One region of the Vibrio sp. SCSIO 43136 genome, then DNA from elsewhere that is predicted to be linked to it. Evidence: predicted binding sites of a transcription regulator. Region 1 holds the regulator's gene; each other region holds the start of a gene.
What was found. Region 1 encodes PurR, which represses purine synthesis genes. Its sites were predicted from a motif close to TNANGNAAACGTTTNCNTNA; they were not measured.
Positions count from the first base shown of each region.

Region 2: a site for PurR is predicted at 3,444-3,463, ahead of J4N39_RS17430 (formate--tetrahydrofolate ligase). Genes of this name have one in related genera too.
Region 3: a site for PurR is predicted at 6,281-6,300, ahead of J4N39_RS09575 (inosine/guanosine kinase). Genes of this name have one in related genera too.

Region 1 is NZ_CP071848.1:1,161,578-1,169,685, reverse strand. It holds gene mukB (chromosome partition protein MukB) at 1-727, opposite strand, end outside; gene mukE (chromosome partition protein MukE) at 724-1,431, opposite strand; gene mukF (chromosome partition protein MukF) at 1,412-2,749, opposite strand; gene cmoM (tRNA uridine 5-oxyacetic acid(34) methyltransferase CmoM) at 2,761-3,564, opposite strand; gene elyC (envelope biogenesis factor ElyC) at 3,662-4,477, shown strand; gene torR (two-component system response regulator TorR) at 4,573-5,286, opposite strand; gene torD (molecular chaperone TorD) at 5,520-6,167, shown strand; gene purR (HTH-type transcriptional repressor PurR) at 6,456-7,463, shown strand; cyclic di-GMP riboswitch class I at 7,627-7,719, shown strand; gene J4N39_RS05465 (TfoX/Sxy family DNA transformation protein) at 7,837-8,108, shown strand, end outside.
Region 2 is NZ_CP071849.1:598,752-606,859, forward strand. It holds gene J4N39_RS17415 (OmpA family protein) at 1-689, shown strand, start outside; gene J4N39_RS17420 (YnfA family protein) at 738-1,070, opposite strand; gene J4N39_RS17425 (CopD family protein) at 1,079-1,522, opposite strand; gene J4N39_RS17430 (formate--tetrahydrofolate ligase) at 1,673-3,415, opposite strand; gene J4N39_RS17435 (inosine/guanosine kinase) at 3,827-5,131, opposite strand; gene J4N39_RS17440 (CreA family protein) at 5,277-5,744, opposite strand; gene J4N39_RS17445 (exoribonuclease R) at 5,905-6,354, opposite strand; gene J4N39_RS17450 (dCMP deaminase family protein) at 6,544-6,993, shown strand; gene J4N39_RS17455 (phosphate/phosphite/phosphonate ABC transporter substrate-binding protein) at 7,117-8,067, shown strand; gene J4N39_RS17460 (EAL domain-containing protein) at 8,073-8,108, shown strand, end outside.
Region 3 is NZ_CP071848.1:2,030,832-2,038,939, reverse strand. It holds gene J4N39_RS09610 (DUF3833 domain-containing protein) at 1-361, shown strand, start outside; gene rsmS (pleiotropic regulatory protein RsmS) at 358-537, opposite strand; gene priC (primosomal replication protein PriC) at 530-1,084, opposite strand; gene J4N39_RS09595 (sulfite exporter TauE/SafE family protein) at 1,081-1,860, opposite strand; gene dinG (ATP-dependent DNA helicase DinG) at 1,866-3,944, opposite strand; gene J4N39_RS09585 (porin) at 4,457-5,416, shown strand; gene J4N39_RS09580 (YccT family protein) at 5,551-6,198, shown strand; gene J4N39_RS09575 (inosine/guanosine kinase) at 6,377-7,681, shown strand; gene J4N39_RS09570 (H-NS family histone-like protein) at 7,737-8,108, opposite strand, start outside.

The DNA.
Region 1 (8,108 bases):
GGTTTTCACGCAGCGCTGATTCCATATCTTGGAATGCTTTCTTCACCCCGCCGTTTTGTGGCAGAAGGTAGTCACGCAGTGAGCGAGTGATGGCACTTGAGATACCACCGTACAGTGATGCTTCAATCAAACGGTAGAACTTAGAACGGTCGCCGCTGTTGCGCAGTTTCTTCGGTAGTACGCCAAGATCGAACATCTGCGAGTGGTAATCCACGACAGAGTTGAATGCTTTGAACTGAACACCTTCTAGCGAAGCCACGGTTTCCTTCACTTCGTTGATCTGACGAACACGTGCGTGAGTTTCAGAAACTGTTTCCACCAACACATCGGTGGGTTTCATATTACTTGGCAGACCTTGGATAACAAATGGCTTGATATCCACTTTCTTATCACGGCCAGCCACTTGCTGTAGGCGTACGGCAAATAGCACACGTTGGTTACGTGAGTTCACTACATCAAGTGCTGCGTAACATGAACCTGGCTGTAGCTTACCGTACAGGCCTTTATCACGAGAGGCTTGCGAGCTACCCGCTTCAGTGGTGTTTCGGAAGTGAAGTAGGCTCTGATCCGGGATAAGTGCGGTGATAAATGCCGCCATAGTGGTCGACTTACCTGCACCGTTACCGCCAGAAAGCGTGGTCACCAAGTTATCAATGTCAAAGGTACGCGCAAAGAAGCCGTTCCAGTTGACCATGGTCAGTGATTGATACTTACCTCTTTCAATCATTGCTCAGCACCCTCTAGTTGTTCTTCATCTTCAGCATCAAGCAGACTCGCTTGGCTTGGCTCTTGTTGGTGCACTACTGCTTCACCGTCACGGATCAGACGTAGCTGCGCATCACGCACATCGTCGCCAACACGAACATCCGCACCAAAGCGGAATACCGCTTCACTGATACGGAATTTGCCGTTATCACCCACAGGGATAATCATGCCTAGGCGACGCAGACGACGCAGCGAGGTACGTACTTTTTCAAACAGCTTTTCTTTATCAAGGTCAGAGCCGTTAGCACGGTTAGTTGCCAGCTTGATAAGCTTCTTTTCGTCAGCAAGCGACATTAGCTCTTCATACAGCTCTTGGTTGGTAAAGATACCTTCGTGCGCGAGACGCTCTGGGCTTAGGTAAAGGAAACACAGTACTTTACCCACCAGCATATCTAGCTCTGCCAATACGCTACGACCAATCAATGAGGTTGAACGAGGACGCAGGTAGAAAAAGCCTTCCGGCGCTTTTACCAGTTCGGTGTTGTAGCGTTGGTAAAACAGCGCTAGCTCGGTCTCAAAGTCGCTTAGCAATGCGTGATTGTCTAAGTCTTCGCTTGAGATATGGCGACCTGCACGCAGTGCACTATCTAGTGCTGGGAACAGCGGATTTGAGATCGCTTTGGCCAGTTTCTCTGGCATATATTCTTCAGTATTTGTCGATGACATTTGCTTGTACCTTTGCACCAAATTCATTAATCGCTTGCCAATCTGGCTGAATCGCACGGTAGTCGGCTTCTGAGTAGCCGAGACGAACCGCTTGGTCGACAATGATTCTGGCGAGATCGAAATGATGAGTATGTGGATGCTCTGCAAGATAATCCTTCAACACTGAACCAAGGTTAATTGGCGTGCCCTGCTCTTTGTGGGCTTTCAGCATCTCGGCTATTCGCTCCGATAGCTCATCATTTACTTGTTCAAATTCTTCGTATTCCACTTCCATTGGTACTTCACCGGTCACTTCATCGTCACGCAGTACCAAGGCTTCATCACGCAGGTCACGCAAGCGCTCTGCGTCGGCGTAAGTCATTAGCCACGGTGCATCAAAGTACTCTTGAATCGAGGTGCGCAGGCGCTGGCTAAAGGCGCGGTTCTTATCCATATCAATCGCAGTACGGATAAATTTGTGAACATGGCGGTCATAACCGATCCACAGGTCAATCGCTTGCTGACCCCAGCTGACGATACGGTCAAGCTTCATTTGTAGACCGAATAGAGTCTCTTCAACAAACTCAAGCTCAGGCTGACCGTAAACAATCTCTTGGATATCGAGCAGTTGAGTCTGCATCTCATCACCCGCTGCTTGCAATGTATCTTGCAGCTCTTTTAGGGTGTCTGAGGTTTCTGTTAGCAGAGATTCACAGCTGTTGATCGCTTCACGCCAATCTTGGTTTAGCAGCTCAGCAATCTGATCTTTGACTGTCTGCTGCTGCTCATCCATCACACGTTGGTTAAGGTCTATCTGATCGAAGATCTCACCCACCGAGTATTTTAGAACGCCGTAAACGTTTTTCTTCCAATGCGCAGCAGTGCCACCCTCTTGGGCCGCTTTGATCGCTTTCTCCATCTCATCAGCTACTATGGTTAGCTGGATAGATAGGCGCAGTTTGGAGAACTCACGATGACGTACATAGTAATCGGTAATACCAATCGCTAGAGGACTTAGGCGGTAGATACTCGAACCGTCAGTCATCTCGCTGGTAAAACGGCTTAGAAGGCGTTGTTTGACCATCTCATTGATGGCGTTGTTAGCACGGAAAGCAGAAGCTTCACCGGTCTGCTCAAAAAAGCGGGTGACTATTGTGAATGCGTCGTGCAATTCACCTTCGCCTAGCTCTTCATCAAAACGCTCATTACTCAATACAGCAAGGGCGATCAAAAAAGCCAGACGTTCAGTCGATAAGCTCAATGAGAAATCGTGTTGCTTGACCCAACTGACTAACTCGTCAATCGGTTGCTGGGCAACATCTTGTGAAAAATCACTCATTGTTTGTCCTGTTATTGTTCTTTCTTCCTAGCCGTTACGTGGATGTAACGCCCTAGAGAGAGGTATGGTTCCTGACGACATAGCTTTTGCTCAAGCTCGAGCACGTCTTCAGGAGTGTAATCACCCATATATTGGCGATCACTGATGTAATCATGGAAACAGCGGATACCCGATTTGATTTCAATCTCAAAGCCAGCTTGCTCAATCCACTGATAAACTTCTTCTGGCAGCAACCCTTTTTGTGGCTGGAGCTTGAAGCGTTTTCTGTGCGGCATCCCTTTTAAAACGTGGGGTATATTGCCACACACTACGTTCTTGTAAACTAGTCCGTGCTGGTTATAAAACATGATGGACGCTCGCCCACCTGGCTTAACCTGTTCAAGCACCTTCTCAAGCACTTGTTTTGGCTTCGCTAACCACTCCATCACCGCATGAAACAGCACCAGATCGACTGGTTGGTCGATATGCTGTGCTACTTCCTGAGCCGGGCAGTGAACGAAGCGATACTGCTCGCTCAGTTGGTTCGATTCAACATCAGCCTGCGCTAGCTTGAGCATTTCGGCAGAAAGATCACATAAGGTGATCTGGTGCCCACGCTCGGCAATTTTTTGCGACATTTGCCCCAAACCACCACCAGCATCTAGCACTGACAGAGTGTGTTTTCTATCATCAAGAAGGTGCAAGGTTTCAATTAAATCTTCCCAAACAATGGTTTGGCGTATGTCACCTTTACCTGTTTGGTAGATATTTTTTGCGAATTTGTGGGCGATATCGTCGAAATTGCGGTCTTCTGTCACGGTAGCTTGGGTTATCATGTCTGGATGTGCCGCCTATTCTGGCACAGGATTTCAACTTATAAAGGTCTGAGTGCCTTTTTCATAACCAAGTGATGAATTTTCGGACTATTTAAGTATGTTTGAGCTGAAAAAGCTGATTGCGTCGATTCTTATGCCCCTTCCTGGCTTTCTCCTTCTGGGATTTTTAGGGCTGGCATTGGTTGCATTCACCTCTCGACGAGGGATCGGTTGTTCTTTTCTTTTGGTGTCCTTAGTCGGCATCTTTGTAGCGGCTTTCCAACCCGTTGCCAGTAAATTGCTTATGCCTTTGGAAAGGCAATACCAAGGGTTTCTTCCTGCCAGCGATAACGTTGACTATGTCATGGTGCTTGGTAGTGGCCATATCGTCGATGACGCCATCCCGCCAACCTCAGAATTAAGCCGTACTGGGTTAATGCGTTTAAGTGAAGGAATCCGTATCCTGAGACTTTACCCAGAAGCGAAACTGATTTTATCTGGCTATGGCGGTGGCACCGAAGTAAGTAACGCCCGCATGATGGCAAAAGTGGCGCTCGCTCTAGGCGTAGCTAAATCTGACATCATTTTGCTAGAAACGGCCAAAGACACTTGGGAAGAAGCCAGGCAAGCGGCAGTATTTGTTGCAGACAAGGAGCTGGTTTTAGTGACCTCTGCCAGTCACATGCAGCGCGCTCTAGAGGAATTTAAAGATGCAGGTCTTAGCCCAATGCCAGCACCAACCAACTTCCTCGCCAATGATGCTGTTCAACAGCCTTGGAATAAGTATCGACCACAAGCACAATACTTGGAATGGACAGAAAAATATTGGCATGAACAGCTAGGCATGTGGTGGCAAACCCTGCGTGACTACATCTCTGACACCCACACCTCCGCCAACAACGACGAACCTGCCGCCGTCACTCAAGTAGAATAACCCCTAAAAACAAGTAAGAGGAGCCCGAGCTCCTCTTACGCTATTCGCAGTATACCAAACACCCTTTCCCGATTACCCTTTACCGCTCGCCGAACTCACTCCCCAGCAAACATATAACCTTCCCCATGTATAGTCACAAAGATCTGTGGGTTTTTAGGATCATGTTCCATCTTGGCACGCATGCGACGAATCAAGACATCGATGGTTCGGTCGTTTGGTGCATCCACTCGGTGGCTGATCATGTTGAGAATTCGCTCGCGGCTTAGCACTTTATTAGGCTGCGATGAAAGCGCTACTAATAACTCATACTCTGCCTTAGTCAATTTGACAGGTTCGCCATCTCGGCTTAGAGCTCGGCGCTGAATATCAAAACTCCACTCGCCAAAGCGGATCAATTGGCCCGCTTCTTCTTTGATGTGTTCTTTACTGCTTGCTTCAGCGACCAGAGAGATGCGCCACAATAGGTTCTTAACTCTCACCAATAACTCTCGCAGCTCAAAAGGTTTGGTCACGTAATCATCTGCACCCATCTCCAAGCCGACAATTTTATCGATACTGTCAGTGCGGCCAGTCACCAAGATGATGCCAATGTCCGATTGGCTTCTTAGCTCTCGGGTTAGCATCAAACCATCTTCATTCGGAAGGTTAATGTCGAGCATGACCAAGTCGATGCTGTTGGTTGCAAGCACCTCACGCATCTGTTCCCCGCTTTCTGCTTCGCTGACTTGATAGCCTTCTTTTTGAAAATATCCCGCCAACTTGCTGCGGGTAACAATGTCGTCTTCTACAACTAAAATATGATGGCTCATCGGTACCACTTATATATTTCTAATCTCATTATTATTCTATTCACAATCGGTTACATTTCTAGCCAAGCGACGAAAAATCCTCTGAATTCGACACTTTTATTGATATGAAACAACTGAAAACGGCTGGGTTAACAGTCCTTCATAAGCTGTTATTTTTTGTCTTAATTTGTGCGGATGCTGTTCATTTTGATGCGCTATAATCGTTGCATCAATGCCTTAGGAGCTAAGCTATCATGCAAGAAACCAAACAATTTAATGAAAAGCGTGCCGAAATTTATTGGTGGCTATCAAGCCTATTTGCTGCTGAACTGACAGACAAAGAACTTGATGCCTACCACAGCGCGGACATTCGCGCCTTTATTCAAGGTCTGGCAAGCAACGACAAGCTTAGCACGTCTGCAAGCGCACTGATTGACTGCCTGAATAAATTGCAAGACAGAGAAGATGCACAACTTGAGTTGGCCGCTGACTTTTGTGACCTGTTTCTTACCTCAGATAAAGGCGGTGCACTGCCTTACGCCTCAATCTATGTCGGGAAATCTGGTCTGCTCAATGACGTTCCTGCACAAGAAATGGCGGCATTGATGAATGAAAAAGGCATTGGTATGCAGGAGGGCTTCAACGAGCCTGCAGACCACTTAGCCGTCGAACTCGACTTTTTGGGCAATCTCATCATTCAATCTAACCAAATCGAAGACGAAGACGCATTCGAACAAGCGCTCGCCGAGCAAAAAGAGTTTATTAATAACAAGTTACTTAACTGGCTGCCTAAGTTTGTAAAAGCATGCAAAGACAACGACGAGTATGGATTTTACGCCGCAGTTTCTACGCTATTAATTGACTTTTTGGCGTTAGATAGCCAATACCTATCGGGTGAGTAGCGTCTTGTTCGGTGTATCAAATCTAGAAAAAATTATAATATTGTGTGAGCTGTAAATAAGTAATCAGCATATTAGTGATTGTCAGCCCCCAAATATGGGGCTAAAATTGTGAACGCAAACGATAAAAAAATGATTTCTAGATGAAAACAACGTAAACCGCTGTTCATAGGCGGTTTTTGTGTTTTTGGTACATGTGATTCTAGCGATGAGCCATAGCTAACCATTCGGTGCGTTTTTGGCGTAAACCCATGACAAACCATCGCTCATTCGCTAACTCAGGATAACCTTATGGCCACTATTAAAGATGTTGCGCGTCTTGCTGGAGTTTCTACCACGACGGTTTCGCACGTAATTAATAAAACTCGCTTTGTTGCTGAAGCTACTCAAGAGAAAGTAAACAAAGCGGTTAAAGAACTTAACTATGCCCCAAGTGCGGTTGCTCGTAGTTTGAAATGTAACTCGACTCGTACCATTGGCATGCTGGTAACCCAATCCACTAACCCATTTTTCAGTGAAGTTGTCGACGGTGTAGAAAGCTATTGTTACCGTCAAGGCTACACTTTGATCCTATGTAATACTGGTGGTATCTACGAAAAGCAGCGTGACTATATTCGCATGCTAGCGGAGAAACGCGTCGATGGCATCTTGGTGATGTGTTCAGATTTGACAGAAGAGTTGCATCAAATGCTCGATTCGCACGCCGACATCCCTAAAGTGGTGATGGACTGGGGCCCAGAAAGCTCTGGTGCAGATAAGATCATTGATAACTCTGAAGAAGGGGGTTATCTAGCGACGCAATACCTGATCGAAAATGGCCACACCAACATCATGTGCCTATCAGGCCACTTAGAAAAAGCGGCTTGTAAAGAGCGCATCGCAGGCTTTCGTCGTGCGATGGACAAAGCGGGCCTGCCAAGCGATGACAGCAAGATCATTGAAGGTAACTTCGAGTGTGACACCGCGGTGCTGGCTGCCGATAAGATTATTGCTATGGGTGAAGAGCGCCCAACAGCGGTATTCTGTTTTAACGACACAATGGCATTGGGCTTGATGAGCCGCCTCCAAGAGAAAGGCATTAAAGTGCCTGAAGACGTGTCTGTGATCGGTTACGACAACATCGACCTTTCTGGTTACTTCTCGCCACCTTTGACTACGGTTCACCAACCAAAACGTCGTGTTGGTAAGACGGCATTTGAACTGCTACTTCAGCGAATCAAAGACAAAGAGCACGAGCGTCGAGTTTTCGAAATGCAACCAGAACTCGTAGAACGAAAATCAGTTCAGAAATTGAACTAAGATCTCGAAAACCTAAGTGAAACAAAGCACGCATCAAGCGTGCTTTTATTTGAATCAAGATCACATTAAGGAGAGCTAATTGTGATGTTTATTCCGCCTTTTCACTATGATTTGACTAAGTCAGGTGCAATTTAACTGACTTCGTTACATTGGATATATCGTGTCACGCACAGGGCAAACCATTTGAAAAAATGGGACGCAAAGCTTCCGGCCTAACTCAAACGGATTTGTTTGAAATGGTAGCGGGGTTGCCGATGGCAAATATGCAAACCTTCCTACAAGTGTTTGAATGAACACTCTTAGATGTGCATCGATTTGCTAATTTCTCGGACCTGAAATTTAGTGGCTTAACTTCTAAACCGAGACTCACAGCATGGATAAACCAGTTTTAAAAGACTCGCTGAGATTATTCGAAGCGTTAGGGACAATAAAGTCTCGCTCAATGTTTGGCGGATTTGGCGTGTTTGCCGATGAAGTCATGTTCGCACTTGTGGTAGGTGAAACCCTCTACATTCGAGCAGACAGCGTCAAAGCACAATACTATCGTGAACAAGGCCTTGAGCCCTACGTATACAAAAAGCGCGGCTTTCCTGTCGTGACCAAATATTTTGCCGTGCCTCAAGAGCAGTGGCAGAATCCGAGCGA
Region 2 (8,108 bases), on a different replicon from region 1:
GATTTACACTCATTGCGCTAATTAGTGCAGTCCTGATGTCAGGCTGTGAGTCATTAGCGCCCCCAAGTATGCTAGACACAGCACCGCAAACCGAAGCGGAAGTTCGTTATCCAGATTGGGGTGAGGAAGAGCAAGATCCACAAGCTCGCGTAAATCAAATGCGAGCACAGCAAAGCCAACCTTCGCCATTAAATAGCCAAACGAACAGCTCTCGTATGGTCAGTCAAGGCAGCATGATGGCCACCAAGCCATCAGGAAATGCGATGGCTCAAATGAGAGATTTGCTCGCTTATATGGAAAAAAAAGGGCTGCGTTACGATGTCATACCCGGTCAACATACGATTGTTAAGCTAGAAGAAACGATTCGCTTTCAGACGGGATCTGCGGCGATCACCTCTGGCTCTCGAGTTTGGTTAGAAGATCTTGGGCGATTTCTATCTAATAATCCCCAAATCAGCACCGTGATCGATGGTCATACCGATAGTGTTGGCAGTAACCAAGTTAATGATCCTTTGTCAGATAAACGAGCCACCCAAGTAAAGTTACTTTTTACCCAATCTAACGTACCGGCAAATGCGGTATACACTCGCGGATATGGGAAGCATCTGCCAAGTTGTTCAAACTTGTCTAAGACAGGAAAAGCATGCAATCGCCGAGTAGAAATCATGTTTATCGGCACTGTTCAATAATAAGCAAAAGATTTACAAATGAGCGACTATTGAGTCGCCCTTTTTGTTTCAGCTGCCTCTTGGTGCAAACATAATAATCGCCATTCCAAACAGCGCCACACTTGCCCCGACTAAATCCCATAATGTTGGACGAATGCCATCGACCGCCCATAACCATAAAATCGCAACAAAGATATAGACCCCGCCATAAGCAGCATATACTCGACCAGCAGCGGTTGGGTGCAGCGACAATAGCCATGCAAACAGGGCTAGGGAAATAGCAGCGGGCAGAAGAAGCCATGCGCTTTTATCTTGCTTGAGCCATAGATAAGGTAAGTAGCAGCCGATGATTTCGGCTAAGGCAGTAACAAAAAATAGGGCTAGGGTTTTAATTTCAGGCATGTTGTTTTCTACATTAACCAGCCAGCGCGGAAAGAGACGCCGACAATCACAAATAAGATCGATAAAACGGTCACAGGAATGATGTGCAACGCCATATCCACCAAGTTCTTTTCTGAAAGCTTGGGAATCACTCGAAACCTTGCATCCAGAGCAAGCGCAAAGGTAAGAAACAGCAAGGTTAACTTAGCCGCAATCCCATGTGCTAGCGGTATCGACATATCAAACCATAGGCTAACGTCCGGTAGCATACGATAGGCGAGCATTAAACCGGTGATGATTTGAATTATCAAAGCTGGCATTCCGATTTTCTCGTACACCGACTCAAACTCAAGTAACTGTTTCGCACTGCGGTTCTTCAAAACTCTTGGCAAAATGACCACGGATAGAACAATGTGGCCACCCGTCCAAATGGTGGCAGCTAAAAGGTGCAAGGTGAGAAGTAATCCGTACATAAGCAGTTAATCCATGAAAATAATTCTCACTATTATTTCAGTTGGCGTAGCGTATTTCTTTGATCAATTCGTACTCAGTGAAACTAACTCGGCAAATAAACGAAAAAACCACCCAGATAGGGTGGTTTGTCGATTCGAGTTTGGATTAATTTAGCTCAGTCCAATAATGTTGCCATCTTCATCAATGTCGAGATTCATGAAGGATGGCTTTTCAGCAAGACCTGGCATGGTCATTACGTTACCGCACAGTGCGTAGATGAAGTTAGCACCAGCACAGAGTTTTAGCTCACGTACTGAGACATCAAAACCTGTTGGAGCACCTTTTACTGCGGTATCTGTCGAAATAGATAAAGGCGTTTTCGCCATACACACCGCCAGCTTGTCAAAGCCATGCTTTTTAAAGGTAGCTAACTGCTGTTTCGCTAGATCAGACAGTTCAATCTTTGCTGCGCCGTAACCAACTTCCGTTACTGCCATCAGCTTCTCTTCTAGCGTTTGTTCAAGCGTATATAGAGGGGTGAACTCAGATGGAGTTTCACAAGCATCTACTACCGCTTGCGCAAGTTTTGCAGCGCCTTCGCCACCTTTGCCAAATGCTTCACTGATTGCAACTTTTGCTCCCATAGCTTCAACCCATTCGCTAAGAAGAGCTAGCTCTGCATCCGTGTCTTGTGGGAATCGGTTGATCGCAACGACTGCAGGCACCTTGTATTTGGCAACATTGTTGATGTGCCATTTTAGGTTCTCGAAGCCAGCTTCAAGTGCGTTACGGTCTTCACCGAAGATTGCATCTGGTAGTGGCTGCCCCGGACGTAGGTCATAAAGGCCTGAGTTTGCTTTTAGGCCACGCAGAGTTGCGACCACTACAGCACAGTCTGGGCCATGACCAGACATGTTCGCCTTAATGTTACAAGCTTTCTCAAAGCCCATGTCTGAACCGAAACCACCTTCAGTAACGGTAAAGTCAGCCAGCTTGGTTGCGATACGGTCAGCGATGATAGATGAGTTACCGTGTGCGATGTTGGCAAAAGGGCCTGCATGAATTAGCGTAGGAACACCTTCTAGTGTTTGCATCATGGTTGGCTCAATCGCATCTTTCATAGTGACTGTCATTGCACCAGCAACTTTCAGATCTTCTGCGGTTACTGGCTCGCCATCAAGATTGTACGCCATAACGATACGACCAATGCGTTTACGCAGGTCATGCAGGTCTGATGCTAGTGCAAGAATCGCCATCAATTCTGATGCCGCTGAAATATCAAAACCGTCTTCACGTTCGAAACCGTTGATGGTTTTGTTTGGCTGGTTTTTGCCCACAGTGATCATGCGAAGTGCACGGTCGTTGTGGTCCATTACGCGTCGCCAAACCACATTTTCTGGGTCAATACGAAGGGCAGGGATGCCGTTCTTCTCAGCGTAAGCATCATAGCCTAGACGCTGCTCATGATAGATGCGTGCATCGATAGCAGCAGACGCTAGGTTGTGTGCAGCGGTTACTGCGTGGATGTCGCCAGTTAGGTGAAGATTAAGCTCTTCCATAGGTGCAACTTGGCTAAAGCCACCACCCGCAGCGCCGCCTTTAACACCAAATACAGGGCCCATAGAAGGCTGGCGAATACATGCCATTGCAGATTGGTTGATTTTTGCTAGGCCTTGAGCAAGACCGATCGTTGTTACGGTTTTGCCTTCACCTAGTGGTGTTGGTGTAATTGCCGTGACGACAACTAACTTACCACGCTTTTTTTCCTCTAAGCGTGATAGACAATCTAGTGAAATTTTTGCTTTGTGGCGTCCTTGCGGATTGATTTCTGATTCTTCTAGCCCGGCCTTGCGCGCTACAGTATCAATCGGTGAAAGTGGAGTGGAACGACAGATTTCGATGTCACTCAGCATGAATACCCCCTACATGCCAAAAAGCTGGTTACGGAAACGTTTGCGTGCGAAATATACCTTGGTATTTGTCTTTGTAAAGCCTTTTATGTGGTGATAAATGCCAATTGACTAAACTCTAACTTATTTGCACTTCAAACCTAGGTGAACACATGTCTCTCCCCCCTTTTCAAGGGGGAGTCAGAGGGGGTTAAAAGTAGAACTCAAAGCGTAAAAAAGGTTTGCTAGTTGAGCTAGGTTTTTAGCGAGCACCATCAAATGTATTGACCATGCATTATCACAACAACCCCTCCCAGTCTCCCCTTAGCGGATAACTCATCGAAAATACATACACTTCCGATCAAGGGGAGGAGCATCCTTTGCCAATCTGACTAGTGTATAAAAGCCAGCTTATCGCTGACTTTTAAAACAGGATTAACGATCCCAGTAAATCTCTTCCAAGCTATCTTCACGCTCAGGAAGTGCTCGAGATAAGCGAGGCGCATGCTGGGTTAACACCTCATAGCTTACACGGTTAGCATATTTACAAATCTGCGATAGCGAAGAGTAGCTTAAATACGCTTGCGAGTGCTTATCTGAATCGACCACGTTTGCTTTGTGGTAGAGATTTGCAGCCATGTCGTGAAGCAGAGTTGAGAGTGCAGCATCACCAGCACCGTTAGTGTTTTTAATTTCTAGAGGACCGCCTAAGTATGGCTCAATATGAGAGTAGACTTTAATCGGTTGTTCACAATCGGACTTGCGCATGGAGCGGCTAAACTCAAACTGGTTAAAGTTTTCGATGCTGCCTTCACGCATTGGGTTGTTCGATTCACGCTTAGTGCTTTCTTCAGTGTAGCCCGCCATATATAGCCCTTCAGGGCCTGCCGTGCACAAAACCAAGTCAACCCACTCTAGGGCTTTGTCTGCCGCTTTCAATGGATCTAACTCGCCTGTTAGCGCTTCGCCTTCTTCTTCATTCATCGCAACAACAGTGATGTTGTCACGCAGATACTCTTGCCACCACTCGGCTTTGCCTTCGATGACGTATTTGGTACCAAGGGTTAGAACCACAGGCACATTGTTCTCTTTCGCCAACTCAATTGCACGCTGAACCGCTTTAGGCATTGGGTCTTCTGGCTTGCCACGCATAAGGTAAGAAGAAACAACAAGCGCTGCTGCTTTCTTGAAAATGTGTGGTGGCACGCTTTCGGGATTAAGCTGGTTCATGTGACCTTCGTTGATGGCAAAGGTACGCTCACCATCATCGCTGATCAGGGTGTAACAACGACCAATCGGGCCATCAACGGTCTCAAGATAGTTAAGATCCATACGAGAGGAGGTGTTACACAGATAACGATATGCGTATGATCCAACTTCGATATTCTTGCTCATCACACCCAGCAGAACGGATTTGCTGTCAGCAAGCACAGAGTAGTTGTGCAGCGTATTACCAATGGTATCGCCAGGGTGTTCATGGGTGATAAGACGTTTTTCTTTTAGTTCCTGATATAGAGCGTCCGCTTTGCTCTCTTCTAGAACGAGGGAGTGACCTTTACTTAGGTCGTATTTCTCTAGGAAGTCATCATCGACACGAGCTTCGATATCTACGATGGTTTGACCCACACCCACAATTGTCGGGCGATGAAGTTTCGGTGCCTGACGGATCTGGTTGATTAATGGATCACGAGAGTGGCTCGGAAAGTAGTGTTTAGACTTACGCTGACCAGGAAATTTCATGGAAAAAACGGGGTTATGAAAACAAGGTGCGAATTCTATCACAAAAATTTAGTGAGGATTACATTTGTTGCAATCAATTTGTCATCAAGTTTTGTTTAAGAGGCAATAGTAAAACAGGGCGATAATTCGCCCTGTTTCGATTCAACTATTTGGTAGCCACTGGCTCTACATAAGCCGCCGTTCCCCACAGTGGTACCGTAGACAAACTGTGCTTGAAGCTGCCTTCGGTCTCTTTTGTTGTGTATGACAAGTAAAGTAGGGTTTGGTTTTCAGCATCGTAAATACGACGAACCTTCATCGATTTGAAGAAGATGCTCTTAGATTGCTTAAATACCACTTCCCCCGATTTGCTCTTGTCGATACTCGCGATCATCTCAGGAGTGATGTCACCAGTTTGGCGACAAGAGATTGAGCTGTCACTTGGATCAGCCAAACTCAAGTTGGCTTCAACGGATGCAATATGACAGGTTACACCGGGGATCTTGTCGTCATCAAGGTTAGATATCTTGATGTCTTTTAGTGTAAAGATACCCAGAGAAACATCACCCACTTCATTATCAGAGCAGCCCATTAGGGCTACTGAAAGCCCAAGAATTGCAGCGAGTTTTTTCATCGTTAAGCCTCAGTTAGTTGTGTGTGCCCAGTCTTCTTCGATTCAGCGAGAATTCAACGCCTTGTTAGCGTTTCTCAGGAAAAATTGGGAAGACTCAGTAAGATAGAGTAACCAAGAGTATAACGACTTGTTGGTTAATGTTTATAGCATTTAGCAACAATTATTCACTCTGATCGGATTTTTCTGCGTAATAGTGAAGCAGTTCCGTCAATGTTTTAACCCAAGCGAGAGCATCTTTTGGTGGGGTTTGCAGGATTTCTTCGACTTTAGCGCAATGCACTTCTAGGCTAATGGCCTTTTCTAAGTTGAAAGAGATTGCGTAGAAATGCCACAACAATAGGCGACTCATGCGTTGAATGTTTTGCTTCGCATTGTCAGACTCTTCAAAAGCCAAGATTACCTGACCAAGTGCGATTGCGCTCATACGCAGCATGGCATCAAACTGTGCAGCTTTCATGCGTTCTTCGTTGTCGGTCTCTTCGTTCTCGAATGTGAACAGCTCGCTCATCATATCTTCTGGCACCATACGAGTGAGAATGCGCATGCTAAATTCTTCCAGTTCGTGCCTAGGCATGGTTACCAAACATTCAAAGCTGTAATCACGTTCCATAAAAAGTCTCCAACGGTTAGGGGGCGCATAGTCTACCCAGCTTTAAGTTCAGTTTACAGTGTAAATAGGCACTTGGTAGCGAACTAATTGGGTTACTGGTGTGATGACTAAGAAAAGTCGTACAAGATCAAAATTTTGCGTTATTATTTGCTCAATATCACACGATTAACTGGCATTAAGAGGCAGACGATGATTTCTAAGTGGGCAGTCCGATTCTTTCAGATGGCTGAACTGGTTGCATCTTGGAGTAAAGATCCATCAACACAAGTTGGTGCGGTAATTACCAAAGCTAACCGCATTGTATCGGTTGGTTTTAATGGTTATCCGCACGGTATTTCTGACAGCGCAGATACTGATGAGCGTGATATGAAATACTTAAAAACGCTTCATGCAGAAGAGAATGCCATCCTATTCGCCAAGCGCGATTTGGATGAGTGTGAGATCTGGGTAACTCATTTTCCTTGCCCGAACTGTGCAGCGAAGATCATTCAAACAGGTATCAAAGCGGTGCATTGCCCTGAGCAAACGGAAGACTTTTTATCGCGTTGGGGCGAGAAAATTCAAGTCAGCCAAGACATGTTTGAGCAAGCTGGGGTGGAGGTAGATTGGTTACCACTGGCCGAACTTGATATGAAATAACATTTAGAAGCCTGCTTTTGCAGGCTTTTTTACGAAAAATCCAACCTTAAACGCCTTCCTATTCATTAGTATTAGCTACAATTGTAATTGTTAATACTTTCCTTTTAATTGTGGGGAGAAGCTGTGAAGCGAGCCTTGTACTTATTTACGCTATGGGTTGTTGCGAGCCTCATAAGCCCCAGTTACGTTTACGCCTCAGTGACGCCATCTCTAGAGCCAGATACTTTTGTCATCGGTGTTATCAGTTCCAACCCTAAAAAAGCCATTAAACGAGCAGGTCCGCTTGCAAAGTATATTGCCGAGCGCTTGCGACCATTTGGCGTTCAACATGGCAAAGTGATTGTTGCACCCGACAACAAACGAATGTCCCGTTGGTTGGCCCAAGGTCGAGTCGATATGGTGTCTGAAACCGTATTTTCTGCCAATGAGTTAATAAAGGAAAGTGGGGGGGCCATTCCTATTGCTAAACGCTGGAAAGGTGGCCTTGCTGAATATTACACGGTGTTTTTCTCGAAACAGAGTATGGATATTAGGGGTTTTGAAGACCTGGTTAATAAAACGGTTGTGTTTGAAGACCGTGGCTCTACAAGTGCTTTCTACATTCCTGCTGCGATCTTGCTCGATAGTGGTTTTGAGCTGTTTGAACTCACCTCTCCGAGAGAGTCTCCTCCCGAAGGGAAAATTGGTTACTTATTTGCCGATGAATTAACCAAAGCGGGTGGTGAGATAAACATGTACTCGTGGGTATACAACGGGATTGTGTCAGCGGCGGCTTTTAGTAGTGAAGATTGGGACTCGGATATTGCACCCAACATTAAGGAAACTCTGCATATATTTTACCAAAGCCGTTCATTAGCACGTTCTTTGGAACTCATTCGCCCAGGTATGGCTCCTGCGATGATAGAAGCGATAGAACAAGCTTTGCTGGATATGCATGAGAGTGAAGAAGGAAAAATCGTCCTTAAGCGCTACAAGAAAACCACTAAGTTTGAGGCTGTCGATGAACAACTCATGAAGGACTTAGAGTGGGCCAAGAACTTAAAATCACTTGTTGACGATAATTTGGTGAACTGACGTTAATGAAGCTACTTAGCCGTATTACCATCGCTAACACC
Region 3 (8,108 bases), 870 kb from region 1:
CAGTTTTGAAGTGACTCTTATCGGAAGGGTAGAACAAGATACACTCATTCTCGAAGAAGACTTTGTCTTTAACGATGGAGAGAAGGACACCCGAGTTTGGCGTATAGAGCGCAACGCTTACGGAAAATATGTCGGTCGTGCTGACGATATTATTGGTGTCGCAAACGGGGAAGAGTCTGGAAATGCACTGCGCTGGAGATACGACTTTTCCTTGAAGCTTGAAGACAGCGTTATAGAGGTACATTTTGATGATTGGTTGTATCGCCTTGACGAGCGCAGAGTCGTTAACCGAACTTCAATCAGGAAGTTCGGTATTGAAGTAGCAGAACTGACGATATTCTTCGAGCGTTCTGCAGATTAGCAGATACCGTCGGTATCAGTTTCCACTTTGCGCAAAAGGTCTTGTTTAACCATTTCAATTGCCCTCAGGGCAGTTTTAGGGTCTACATTGTTCTCTTCAAGTAAATAAATCAAATCAACCGCCAGCTTAATATCATCAGGGGCGTGTTCTAATCCTTGCGGTTGTTGGTCACTCACTCTCTTCGTCTCCGGTCATCAATAGTTGTTCGATTTTAGTTTTTGCTCGAATGCAGCGTTCCAAGCGTTGTTCTAGCTTTAAGAGTGTTTTTTTTGCAATCGCAGTGGTCGCAGGAGATGCAATTCTAACGGCGTATTGCTGCTCTTTTACTTTCACACTTAAGCGTCGTTCCCACTCTTGATGCTGCTCTAGTTGGACATAAAGTTGGTTAGTGGTTTGAGCAACCTCGGTTTCAGTGACTGGGGTTGTCTGGTTGATTTCGATGCAATCAATCGCTTTTTTAATCGCTTCAATTTGCTCTACTAAGCGGGTTGCTAAGTATTGTGCTCTATCGGTGCTCAAAATTCCCAGCGATTGTTCTTTAGTTATGCTATCTAGTGTCTTGTGCGCTTCAAGAGTTGCCGCTGTCATAGATGTAGGGCGGCTGATAAACAGTTGTTGGTCAAAAAGTGGCTGCTGATATACTGGGTTTTCATCGTCTGTTTGCTGTGCAAGCTTGGCCAGCTGAGATAACTGCTGTGCTAACGCTTGGGTGATAGCGGTCATAAGTTGACGAACCACGCATCATAGGCAAGTTTGACTGCAAGGATCATAACCACGGTGACAAAAACAGGCCGGATAAACCGAGCGCCGAACTTTATTGCAGAGTGAGCGCCAACATAAGCACCAGCCATCAAGCAAACACCCATGGTCAACCCCAGTACCCAGTTGATGTGTCCCAAGATGGCAAAGGTGATAAGTGACGTAAAGTTGCTGGTAAAATTCATCGCTTTAGCAAGACCAGAGGCGAGCAATATATTCACACGGTAAAGTGCCATGCTACTCACGGTCCAAAATGCTCCTGTTCCGGGGCCAGCGACACCATCATAAAAACCTAGACTGAAACCTTGTAGCCACTGTTTTTTGGGAAACTTAGGGCAGTCAGTCGCAATTTGATTGCCCTGCTCGGCAGAAGACTTTTGGAATAAGGTATAGATGGCGGCGAGCAAAATGATCAACGGCAACACTTTTTCTAGCCAGTCAGTACTGATTGCATCGACGGCAAATGTCCCGACCACAGCGCCTATCAAGGTTGCAATGAATGCTCGGTACCAAAACGCTGGTTGAAACAAGCGCTTTTTGTAATAGGTAAAGGCAGCCGTAGAGGATGCAAATGTTGCTGCTAATTTGTTTGTGCCCAAAGCGATATGTGGCGGCAAGCCAAGAGATAGCAAGGCAGGTACAGTGAGCATGCCACCACCACCGGCGACAGCATCAATAAAACCAGCAGCAAAAGCGACCAATGCCAAAACGATCAGCATGGTCGGTTCGATAAATTCCATAAATTCTAATATTCGATAGTACGTTTGAAAGGAGGCAGTGAATCAAGTAGTGCCTTGCCATAACGTTTGGTGATAATTCTTCGATCCAATAGCACAACTCTACCAGAGTCTTGCTCTTTACGCAGCAGGCGACCGACGGATTGGACCAGCTTTTTACTTGCTTCAGGCACGGTGATTTGTAAAAACGGATTGCCACCACGGCTTTCGATATACTCGGCATGGGCCTCTTCTACCGGAGAAGTAGGTACGGCAAACGGTATTTTGGTGATGATTAGGTTCTCAAGCAAATTACCTGGAAGATCCAGCCCTTCTGAGAAGCTGCCAGTGCCAAAAAGCACACTGGTTGTATGTTTTGAGCACAGCTGCTTATGTTTTTTTAGAATTTCTGCGCGTGATGATTCGCCTTGTAGCTGTAAGTTCCACTGTTTTTTCTTGGCGGTGGATTTGACAAGCTCCGCAACTTCACGCATTTGCCAATAAGAAGCAAACAGGACCAAGTTGGCTTTGTCTGATTCAATGTATTCGACGAGCCTATCGGCTAGGTGCTTAGTAAAGTCCTTAGCGGTAGGTTCAAACTGCATAGTAGGCACAACCAGTTCACCATTGTTGGCGTAATCAAATGGTGAGGCGAGGGCCAAAAACTGCACACCGTCTTCACTACGATCACTGATCCCCACTTGTTTGCAAAAGAAACTAAAAGAATTTAATGCTCTCATGGTGGCAGATACCAGTATGGCACCATTACAACGACTCCATAGCTGCTGGTCCAGTTGCCAACCCACTTCAAGCGGAGACACCGAAACGATGAAATCACCTTCGCGTTCAGGGTTAGTCGCTAGCCATCGGGCTAACGGTGCGCCTTTTTCTCTTAGCGGCTGTGCCATCAGCTGCCAAACCTTGGCTAAGTTCTCAAAGCGTTGGATGAAAAAACCAGCTTCTGCTAATGCAGGTTCTGCCAGACGGTTTGAGACTTCTCCTTCTTTTACGCGCTCACTGATCAGATCAGCAATTTTCGCAATCGCTTGGCAGCCTTTTTGGCTAGCCTTTTGTAGCTCTTCCGACTCCTTGACCAGCCAATCAGGAAGTTCACCGTTTTCGAAACGAAGTACACCTTCTTTAAAGAAACTTGGGTCAAAGCGAGTCGCAAGTTGGCTAAGACCAGGAACTAGGGTTTGAATGGCGTCTTGCAGCTCATTTCTAAATCGGTTGACTCGTTTCTCATCAGCAAGGCTGGCCAGTTTCGCTGTCGATTGATTCAAACTCTCAAGCCACGCAGCAGCACCTTTCAAGCTCGCTGAGGCCGAGGAGTGGTCTCTTGCGACTTTTGGTAAGTGGTGGGCTTCATCAAAAACATAGATAGTCTGCTCAGGTTCGGGAAGGATAATACCCCCACCTAGGTCGATATCAGACATCACCAAACTGTGGTTAGCAATGATGACGTCGCATTTCTCTAGTTCATTGCGTGCTTTTTGAAGCGGACAGTCCCTATGACTTGGTAGCGTCGCATTACAGCTGTGTTTGTCGCTGACAATTAATTGCCAGATATGATCATCAATATTAGTCGGCCAGCTATCTCGCTCACCATTCCATTTATTCTCGCCATAAGCCCGATACATGCGTTTGAGTAGATCGACTTCTTTAGTGGTTGGCTTCTTTTCAAACATTGCCAACTGTTCACCGTCAGCACTGCCGCTTGCTTGGGCAAGTTTCTCTGCACAACAATAACGTTGACGTCCCTTAGCTATCGCAAAGCTAAAAGGTTGCTCGGTAATCCTTCTATATAGAGGAAGGTCCTTACTGATTAATTGTTCTTGCAATGCGACCGTAGCGGTAGCAATAACCACTTTTTTATTACTGTGAAGTGCGAATGGAATGGTAGCCATTAAATAAGAAAGCGATTTTCCTATCCCAGTACCCGCTTCAGCAACCAGCATTCGATTGTTTTCGTGATAGCTACCCGCAAGTGTTTTTGCGATCTCAGCAACCAGAAAGTTCTGTGCTCGGCGAGGGATAAAGTTATCAAGTTGGTGCTGCAGGTTCTGATAACTGCTGCGAATAGATTTTTGTACTACAGGACTGAGCATAAATGGCCTCAAATTTTGACCGAGCGATTGTAACACAACGGGAAATTCTGCCTATAGGAGGCTCAATAAGTTCTGTTTTTGAGAAAATCTAGATCTCAATCACAAAAAAAAACTGAACCATCAGGGAGTTAGTTGTGATGAGTCAGCTGTCTGGAGGTTTGTTTGGTTATGTTGTTTATGTTGGTGGATTATTCTGAATAAGTCTAGGATATTCCATTTGCATAAATTTTTATGCTTAAAAAATTAATTCTTCAGAATGTGAATTTTTTAGTTTTTTTGTGATTTGCGACGTACTACTAACTTTTTTGTCTTTTTAAGTTGTTGATTTTTAACATTTTACAAATTTTGATTTGTGTTTTTTTAGTCATTTGACAGCTCGAAATTAATCTTGCAATCTAAACCTCGAATTCAGAAGAACTGACTTGGACCGCAAATTTTCAAATCAGTTCCTCGAAAACTAAAAAAGGGAACCGGAAAGGATTTCCTAATCTAAGAAAAGGCAGTGGATTATTATGAAAAAGACTCTAGTAGCACTAGTAGTAGCAGCGGTAGCTGGTTCAGCTAACGCAGGTATCGAGCTTTACAATGAAGGCGGTGTAACCGTTAACATGAAAGGCGACATCGAAGTTCAGTACGTTCAAGCTATCGGTTCTGACGAGCAGCTAACGCAAAAAATCGATGATGCTGACTTCGGCTTCGACACTCGTTACGCTATCGACGACACAACTCAAGTAGGCTTCTACTACGAGTTCTCTGGTGCAGATAACGACAAAAAAGGTCAAGCTGACCTAGCGTCAACTGGCGATGTATACGTTGGTTTCTACAATGACCAAATCGGTACGTTCAAAATCGGTAAACTAGCGACTCAACTTGATGATGCTGGTATCGGGTCAGACCACCTATTCGGTATCACTAAATTCTTCGACGACGCTGGCTTTGGCGGCCACGAAGCTGTTCGTTACGATCTAGACAAAGGTCAGTTCTACTTCGGCCTTGGTCTTATCCAAAACAAACTAAAAGCTAACTCTAAGCTAGGTGAAGCTGATGGTACTCATTTCGATGCTAAAGTTGGCTTCCGTGCAGACGCATTCGATGTTCGTGCATTTGCTGGTCAATCTAAGACTGACGCAACAGCGCCAGCAGTTGACAACAAGTTCACTCTTCTTGCTCTAGAAGGCACTTACTCTGGTATCGAAAATGTAAACCTACAAGCAGCAGTGTACAGCGTTAAGAACGACAATGACAACAAAACTGGTAACACCTACGCTCTAGCAGCTGACTACACAATGAATGCATGGAAATTTGCTGGTGGCTTCAGCTCACTAGACAAAGATGCAGGTGACTACAACACTTGGTTCCTAAACGCAGGTTACGCTATCGCACCTTCAACAACAGCATACGTTGAAGTTGGTGATACTTCTGAAGACGGCAAAGACCTAGGCTACGGCATGGGTATCAAAGCAGTATTCTAATCCTGCTTGAAAAGTCTTAATAGAAGCCACCTTCGGGTGGCTTTTTTTGTTGTATCTAATTTGTGATTTCTATCGCTAGCATCTGCCTAAGCTTGGTGATTTAATCAAAGTTAACTCGAAATTTGGAAAATGATATGCGTTGCACAAAAGTTTTAGCCCTAGCCGCAGTTAGTTTGTTTAGTTTTCATACCTTTGCAGCAGAATTGATTCCTGCAAAAGGGGTTGCGATTCTTTTCGCAAATGGAAGCGAGACCGAAAGCAAATACCAACCGGTTGCTATTACAGACGGTACCAACCAAGTTGTGGTAGAGGTAAACACCATGGTTGGTAATGGCAGTAAAAAAGAGAAGTTTTCTTCGAAGCCATTTATCTTAACTTTCGAAGCTGGACAGCAAGATGTTAATCTGGCGCACCCTAAGATATATAGCATTATCCATGCAGAGCAGGTATTTAGAACTTCTCCAGAATGGAGTCTGACTTCTGGCGGTTCAAATATTGCTTACACTTCTGATTTACTGAAAGGCAAAGAAGGGCTACTTCCTTATTCAGATATTGCACCGTTGGTTCAAAATTATAATGAGCAAAAAGGTTTGGCTATTGCCACAACGGTGGCGGTTGTAGCTAAACCACAGCCTAAATTAGCAGTTAAGCCTGAGGTTAAACCAGAAGCATCTGCTGTGCCTAAAGCTTCTGAGCCTTTAAGCGAGCTTAAGAAATGGTACATCGCTGCTTCAGATGCGGATCGTAAAGCCTTTCGCAAATGGGTCATTGATCAAGAGTAAGATATATCCAATAAAGAAGAGCCAAAACCTTAGCGGGTTTTGGCTTTTTTTGATTCAAAGCGACTAATGTTAAAAAATCCTTTTTGGCAAACGTTTGCTATTCTTAGGTGTATTGAAGCTGATTTATTCGCCAGATAAAATCGGCTCTCCTTAATGTCCCCTTACAAAATTTGAAACTATGAAATTTCCTGGTCAAAGAAAATCCAAACACTATTTTCCGGTTCATGCACGCGATCCTCTGGTCAGCCAAGCGCAAACCAGCAAGAAGATGTCTCGTACGCACATTGTGGGTATCGACCAAACGCTTGTTGATATTGAAGCAAAAGTTTCGGATGAGTTTATTGCCCAATTTGGCCTGAGTAAGGGACACTCACTGGTTATTGACGACCAAACCGCTGAAGCGCTATACACCGAACTTAAAGAGCAGAACCTTGTCACCAACGAATATGCGGGTGGCACTATAGGTAACACGCTTCACAACTACTCTGTGTTGGCTGATGACAAATCGATCTTACTGGGCGTCATGAGTAGCGATATTCAGATTGGCAGCTACGGTTACCGTTATCTGTGTAATACCTCTAGCCGTATGGATCTTAACCACCTTCAAGGTGTAAACGGTGCCATTGGCCGTTGTTTTGCTTTGATCAGTGAAGATGGCGAACGTACATTTGCGATTAGTGAAGGGCAAATGAACCAACTGGCCCCAGAAAGCATTCCTGAAGCTATTTTTGAGAACGCTTCTGCATTGGTCCTGACTTCGTATTTGGTGCGCTGTAAGAACGGCGATCCTATGCCAGACGCCACAATGAAAGCGATAGAATACGCCAAGAAGTATGATGTGCCAGTGGTGTTAACCCTAGGCACTAAATTTGTTATTCAGGATGATCCAGAGTACTGGCGTGATTTCTTGGCACAACATGTTTCAGTGGTTGCTATGAATGAAGATGAAGCTGAAGCATTGACCGGGGAAAGTGATCCTTTGCTAGCAGCCGACAAGACACTGGAGTGGGTTGATCTGGTATTGTGTACTGCAGGACCAGTTGGTCTATATATGGCTGGTTATACGGAAGAGAGCAAAAAACGCCAAACATCTTTGCCACTTCTACCAGGTGCAATCGCCGAATTTAATCAGTACGAATTCAGTCGTCCAGTGAAACGTTCATTGGCAGAAAACCCGATTAAAGTCTACTCGCATATTGCCCCTTACATGGGCGGCCCAGAGAAGATTAAGAACACTAATGGTGCTGGAGACGCTGCGTTGTCAGCATTGCTGCATGATATGGCGGCGAATCGTTACCACAAAGATAATGTGCCAAACTCAAGTAAACACCAATTGTCTTTCTTAACTTACTCATCTTTTTCACAAGTATGTAAATATTCTAACCGAGCAAGTTATGAAGTTTTGGTTCAGCATTCACCACGATTGTCTCGCGGTTTACCAGAGCGAGAAGATAGCTTAGAAGAAGCCTACTGGGAACGTTAAAATAAAAAAGAGCGCATTTTATGCGCTCTTTTTATATTTCTATTAGTAACTAAGCTTATTTGATAAGGAAGCTATCTAGTTCTACACCTTTATCTAGCTCTGCTTGGATTGCAGAAGGCGTGCGGCCTTGTCCAGTCCAAGTCTTACGTTCACCGTCTACTGTGTATTCGTATTTAGCAGGACGTGGTTCACGTTTCTTTTTCGCTTTAGTTTTATCACTACCAGACATAGCAGCAATTAGATCTTCAAGGTCGATACCTTCTTTTGCAATTAGCTCGGCATATTCAGCTAATTTAGCTTCTTTTTCTGCTTGAGCTGCGCGCTCTGCTTCAGCAGCTTCACGACGCTCTTCAACTACGATAGATAGTTTCTCGTGCATTTCTTCGAGGGTGTCGAAAGATAGCTCACGTGCAAAAGCACGTAGACT